DNA from 2 places in the Nocardia sp. NPDC024068 genome. Region 2 is predicted to be linked to the other one. Evidence: riboswitches for the same ligand, from Rfam matches in the RefSeq annotation. Region 2 holds a riboswitch; the other holds the start of a gene.

Region 1 (3,335 bases), on a different contig from region 2:
TGGTGGCCACCGGGGGGACCAGGCCGAGATTACGGCGGTCGGCGCCGATCCCGTCGAATTCGAGCAGATGACACCAGCGGTCGATCGGATGGCGATCGGCGAGCCAGTCGGGTCCGGGGATCTCCGGGAACGCCGGGTTCCGATAGGTGAGGATCCGCTCGGCGCCGGTTTTGGTGAGCTCGACGATGGCGGTGGCCTCCGCGCCGTGCAGATTGACGGCGAGCTTCGGCGGGGGACCGTCCCAGCGCAAGCCCTGCGGGTCGGCGATCGGCAGGATCTCGTCCACCGAGGCGATCACATCGACGATAGGGCGCAACCGGTGCGGAGTGGCGAGGACGAGATGGTCGTTGCGGCGCGCCCGTCGCAGCGCGCGCAGTGCCGGGACCGCAGTGAGCAGATCACCGAGACCGCGTGCCTGAAGCACGAGAACTACCGACACCCGACTCTCCTAGCCACCTGTTGCTCGTCGACCGCCCCCTCCCGAGCGGCCCCCGGGGGCCGGCCACGACGAGAGCACTCCCGCTTGAATAACTACCCCCGGTGATCAGGGGCAAACGTGGGCCGGTCGCGGTCTGGGTCACATGCCGGGGGTTCGCTTCATCGCCGGGATCGAGCGATGTCTTTCGCCGGGGATCTCCGGTCGCACCGCGCCGGCCGGGCTGTTTCCGGTGGTGGTGCCGTGTCGCCGGGAGGCCGTTCGATTGGATTGCCGCCCTATCGGATCGGGCTGCATGGTCTACCGGAAAGTCCTTCGGTAATGTCTGCGATGTCCGCGGGGAAGACCGGTGCGAAACCGGCGCTGTCCCGCAACTGTGAGGCCCGTACGCGGGCCGGAGCCAGATACCCGCGGATGAAGTATTGGAACGGTCATGATCACGTGGGTATTGGTCGATGCGCCGAACGCGCCGCTGTGCGGTGTGTTTCGCATGTCTGTCGCGTGCACGGCCCGACGCGACAGGAGTCCGATATGCCGACCCCACTGCTGTTGAGCCGGAGATCTTTCCTGGCCGGTAGCGCGGTCGCCGCCGCGGCGCTGGCCGCCGGATGCGGGAACGAGGCGAGCGCTCGCACCGATGTGTTCACCGCGGCGTTCCAGGGTTCCGGCGCCGGAGAAGGGATCGACCCCGGGGTGAACACCCTGTTCATCGACGAGGCGCGGATGAAGTCGGTCTACGACGGCCTCTTCGAATGCGACGAGACGATGGCCCCGATCCCGCGGCTGGCGGAATCGGGGGAGCCGAACGCGGACGGAACCCGGTGGCGGATCGCACTCCGTGACGCGCGATGGCACGACGGCAGGAAATTCACCTCCCGCGATGTGCTGTACACCCTGGGCCGGGTGCTCGGGCCCGCGCAGAAGCGTCCGTTCATCGCCGCGTCCTCGCTCGCCCAGGTCGATCTTCCGGGCTGCCGGGCCATCGACGACCGGACTGTCGAGATCGTGCTGAAAGAGCCGTCGTTCGAGTTCCTCATCGCGCTGTCGGTGTACGGAACCAAGATCGTGCAGGACGGCGCGGCCGATTTCACTCGTCCGGTGGGTACCGGCCCGTTCGTCTTCCGTTCCTTCGAGCCCGGCCGGCGGTTCGTCGCGACCGCCAACGAGCACTACTGGGACGGGAAGCCCGGGATCGGGGAACTGCGGATCGTGAGCGCCGAAGCCGATGCCCGGGTGAACGCGGTGCGCAGCGGGGAGATCGACTATGCCGACAACCTCACCCCGTCCGCTCATCGGACCCTGGCGGGCGGTAGCGATCTGGACCTGGTGTCGACGCCGAACAGCGGTATCTACTTCTTCGCCATGAAAACCGATCGGCCGCCGTTCGACAAGCCGGACGTGCGCCGGGCGGTGATGCGGATGTTCGACCGCCGGGAGCTGGTGAAGGTGGCCCTCGAGGGTCAGGGCGAGGTGTCCAACGATGTGTTCGGAAAGGGGAATCAGTACTACGCCGATCTCCCGCAGCACGAATACGACCCCGACGAGGCCGGCCGGCTGTTGCGCAGGGCGGGCGTCCGGGACCTGACCTTCGACCTGTTCACCGCGCCGGTGGTCTACGGATTCGTCGAGGCGGCCCGGCTGTTCGCCGACCAGGCGGCCGCCTGCGGGGCGCGGGTGAACGTGGTGCTCGGTTCCAAGGACAGCTACTACACCGATGCGCTGAAGACCGGGCATCTGACGATGGGCCAGTCCGGTCCATTGCCGATTCCCAACCATTTCGCGTCGCGATTGCTGACCACCTCGCCGCAGAACCGGACCAAGTGGTCCGACCCGGAGTTCGACCGGCTGTACACGGCCGCCCAGGCGACACCGGAAGTGGAGGACCGGGCGGCCATCTATCGCACGATGCACGAAATACTCTACGACCGAGGAGGTTTCGTGTTCTTCGGCACCACACCGTGGAACAGTGCGGCCCGCTCCGGCTACCAGGGGCTTCCCGCCGGGGTCCCGAATTCGCATGGCTGGGCACGGTTCGACAGGGTCACCGCGCGATGACGCCGCCCGTCCCGGACGCGCGCGACGCGGGTTTCGCCGAGGCCGGTGTGGTGTGGCAGTACGGCGACGACAGGGTCGTCGTCGGGATCCGGTAACCGGTCGGTGCCGCGGAACCCGCGTTCGCTTCGCCGGCTGGTGGCGCGGCGCCTCGTCATCGGTGTAGGCCAGCTGTTCGTACTGCTGGTCCTGGTCTTCGTGCTCTCGTTACTGCTCCCCGGGGACGCCGCCGATATCCAGAACAACACCCTTCTCGGCGAGGAGCAGCGCGCCACCGCGCGCGAACTGATCGGCCTCGACGTCTCGCCGGTGACCCGCTTCCTCGACTGGATCGGCGGGGCGGTGACCGGCGATTTCGGTACCTCCTACGCCAGTGGTGCGAGCGTCGGCTCGGTGATCGCGGGTCCGTTCCTCACCACCGGGCTGCTGACCCTGCTGACCCTCGTGTTGCTGGTGCCGGTGGCGGTGGGCGCCGGTTTCGCCGCGGGCCTGCGCCCGGGCTCGGGGCGCGACCGGTGGATCACGACGATCAGCATCGGCTTCGACTCGATTCCCGATTTCGTGCTCGCCGTCCTGCTGGTGGCCTTCCTGTCGGTGCGGCTGGACCTGCTGCCCGCGACCTTCCTCGGCGCCGATCTGTCCACGCTGCTCGAACGGCCCGAATATCTGGTGCTCCCGCTGACCGTCACGGTGGCGCGGATCGCCGCACCACTGGTGCGCCTGATCCGGGCAGGAGTGATCGATGTGATGGAGCAGCCGTATATCGTGCAGGCACGGCGGCTCGAGGTCGGGCGTATCTCACTGCTGACCCGGCATATCGCGCCCAATGCGCTGGCGCCCGCGACGC
Region 2 (3,335 bases):
CGCTCATCCAGCAGGAACTCCACCGTCCCCGCGCAGCTGTAACCGATCTGCCGGGCGAACGCGACCGCGTCCGCGCAGATCCGATCCCGCAGTTCCGGGTCCAGATTCGGTGCCGGCGCGAGTTCGATCACCTTCTGATGCCGCCGCTGCAGCGAACAGTCGCGTTCGAACAGATGCATCACGTTGCCGTGCTGGTCGGCCAGGATCTGCACCTCGATATGACGCGGATTCACCACCGCCTGTTCCAGGAATACGGTCGGATCGCCGAACGCCGACTCCGCCTCCCGCGACGCCGCCTCGATCGCGTCCCGTAACCCGGACGGTTCCGGAACGCGGCGCATGCCCCGGCCGCCGCCCCCCGCGACGGCCTTCACGAATACCGGGAACTCCATCGACTCCGACGCCGCCAGCAACTCGTCGACATCCGCCGACGGCGCACTCGAATCCAGCACCGGTAACCCGGCCTCGCGCGCCGCCGCGATCGCCCGCGCCTTGTTACCGGCCAGCTCCAGCACCTCCGAGGCGGGGCCGATGAAGGTGATTCCCTCGCGCGCGCAGGCGGCGGCCAGATCCGGGTTCTCCGACAGGAACCCGTAGCCCGGGTAGATCGCGTCCGCGCCCGCGGTCTTCGCGGCCTCGATGATGGCCTCCACCGAGAGGTACGCCCGGACCGGATGGCCCTGCTCGCCGATCTCGTATGCCTCGTCCGCCTTCAGGCGATGCACCGAATTGCGGTCTTCGTGCGGGAAAACCGCAACCGTTCCGATACCGAGCTCGTACGCCGCGCGGAAGGCTCGAATGGCGATCTCGCCACGATTGGCAACCAAGACTTTCGAGAACATTGACCCAACGTACCCGGCGCCACATCCAGCTTCGACAGCGAAGTCCACTTCACGGAATCTTCACAAGGGGATATGGCAAGCCTGCGAAGTCTTGGTCATCGGGACGTCACAAACAGGCCCGACTCGGCGTCGGGTCACGCCGGGTACCGGCATGAGATGGCGGCCGATTGGGGGCGTGCGACCACTTCCCGGCACGCACCGCCGCCCGCGCCACGGCGATAACGCGCGGGCGGGCTATGGTGGAACACGCAGCTGGTCCGCCGGCCGGACGATGAGGAGCCCCGAGCGTCCGCCCCGGCGTCGAAGCCCGCGACCGAGCGGGTGAGAGGGAATCCGGTGGAAATCCGGAACTGTCCCGCAGCGGTGAGCGGGAACGACCGCCGTTATGAGCACTGGGCGCACGGCCTGGGAAGCGACGGCCAGTAGGTCGGCCTATCGGCCGGTGCCCGCGAGTCCGAAGACCTGCCGGTTGTACCGGGTACGCCGTATCCGGTGACCACCGCCTCGTGGATTGGGCGTCGCGGTCCACCAGTGCTGACACGTCCCGGCCCCGCGGCCGGGAGATCCGGGGTCTCATCGGTGCCGCACGCCCGCGGAAGGCGATGGCAAACCGCACTTCAGTACTGGAGAACACCGTGACCGCTATTCCGCACAGCCCGTTCACCGCGACAGTTCTCGGCCTTCCCCGGGTGGGCCCCCGCCGGGAACTCAAACGCGCCACCGAATCGTATTGGGCGGGGCGTATCGACGCCGATCAGCTGCACGAGACCGGGCGTACGCTGCGCCGCGACCAGTACGCCGCACTGCAGGCCGCCGGACTGGATTCCATCCCGGTCGGCACCTTCTCCTACTACGACCAGATGCTCGACGCGGCGGTGCTGCTCGGCGCGTTGCCGCCGCGGGTCGCCGATATCCCCGACCCGCTGGACCGCTATTTCGCGGCAGCGCGCGGCAACGATTCGGTCGAACCGCTGGAGATGACCAAATGGTTCGACACCAACTACCACTACCTGGTCCCGGAGATCGGCCCCGATACCACCTTCGCGCTCGACCCGGACGCCGTACTCGCCCAGCTGCGTGAAGCGATCGAGCTCGGTGTCCCGGCACGCCCGGTCGTCATCGGCCCGGTCACCTTCCTGAAGCTCGCCAAAACCTCCGTCGGCGCCGGACCGGATCGGGTGGACGAGCTGATCCCGCTGTACCAGGAACTGCTGCGGTTGCTGGCCGAGGCGGGTGCGGGCTGGGTGCAGCTCGACGAACCGTCGCTGGTCACCGACCTCACCGACGACGAACTGGCGGTCGTCCGGCGCGTCTACACCGAGCTGACCGCGCCGGCCGACCGGCCGGCGGTCCTGGTCGCCACCTACTTCGGGCACCCCGGTCCGGCGCTGGCCGCGCTGGCCGCCACCGAGGTCGAGGGCATCGCCGTCGATCTGGTCGCGGGCACCGATGTCGCCGAAGTGGCCGCCGTTCCCGCATTGGCCGGAAAGCTGCTGGTCGCGGGCGTCGTGGACGGTCGCAATGTCTGGCGCACCGATCTGGACAAGGCGCTGTCGACCCTCGCGACGCTGCTGGGTTCGGCGAAGGAGGTGGCCGTATCGACGTCCTGCTCGCTCCTGCACGTGCCGTACTCGCTGGCGGTGGAGACGCAACTCGACGACGCCCTGCGATCCTGGCTGGCGTTCGGCGCCGAGAAGGTCACCGAGGTGCGGGTACTGGCCACCGGCCTGAACTCCGGCACCGAGGCGGTCGCCACGGAGCTCGGGCAGGCGCGGGCCGCCGCGGCGAGCCGCCGCGCCGATCCGCGGATCGGCAACGCCGGAGTGCGGGCGCGGCTGGGCGCGCTGGGTCCGGACGCCATCCGGCGGGCCCCCGCCGAGGAGCGGCGGATCCTCCAGCAGAACCGCCTGCACCTTCCGCCACTGCCGACCACCACCATCGGCTCCTACCCGCAGACCCCGGCGATCCGGCTGGCCCGCGCCGCGCTGCGCAAGGGCGAGATCGACCGGGCCGAATACCAGCGGCGGATGCGGGCCGAGATCACCGAGGTGATCGCCCTGCAGGAGAAGCTCGAGATCGATGTCCTCGTGCACGGTGAACCCGAACGCAACGATATGGTCCAGTACTTCGCCGAACAGCTCGATGGTTTCGCCGCCACCGAACTGGGCTGGGTGCAGTCCTACGGCACCCGCTGCGTACGCCCGCCGATCCTGTTCGGCGATGTCACCCGGCCCGCGCCGATGACCGTCGACTGGATCACCTTCGCGCAATCACTCACCAATAAGCCGGTCAAAGGGATGCTCACCGGCCCGGTGACCATCCTGGCCTGGTCGTTCGTCCGCGACGACCAGCCGCTCGCGGATTCGGCGAAACAGGTCGCACTGGCGATCCGGGACGAGACCGTGGATCTGCAGAACGCGGGTATCCGGATCATCCAGGTGGACGAACCGGCACTGCGGGAACTGCTACCGCTGCGCAAGGCCGACCAGCCCG

What was found. Region 2 has a riboswitch for cobalamin ahead of metE (5-methyltetrahydropteroyltriglutamate--homocysteine S-methyltransferase). Riboswitches for the same ligand answer to the same signal wherever they lie in the genome.
Region 1: it holds a riboswitch for cobalamin, as region 2 does, so the genes downstream of both, AB0F41_RS24035 (ABC transporter substrate-binding protein) here and metE (5-methyltetrahydropteroyltriglutamate--homocysteine S-methyltransferase) in region 2, are expected to answer to the same signal.

What each region holds. Positions count from the first base shown of each region.
Region 1 covers NZ_JBEZYU010000042.1:31,654-34,988, forward strand. Annotated here, with positions in the region: gene AB0F41_RS24030 (glycosyltransferase family 9 protein) at 1-439, opposite strand, end outside; cobalamin riboswitch at 745-867, shown strand; gene AB0F41_RS24035 (ABC transporter substrate-binding protein) at 968-2,491, shown strand; gene AB0F41_RS24040 (ABC transporter permease) at 2,594-3,335, shown strand, end outside.
Region 2 covers NZ_JBEZYU010000012.1:100,173-103,507, reverse strand. Annotated here, with positions in the region: gene AB0F41_RS13640 (pyruvate carboxylase) at 1-842, opposite strand, end outside; cobalamin riboswitch at 1,121-1,327, shown strand; gene metE (5-methyltetrahydropteroyltriglutamate--homocysteine S-methyltransferase) at 1,445-3,335, shown strand, end outside.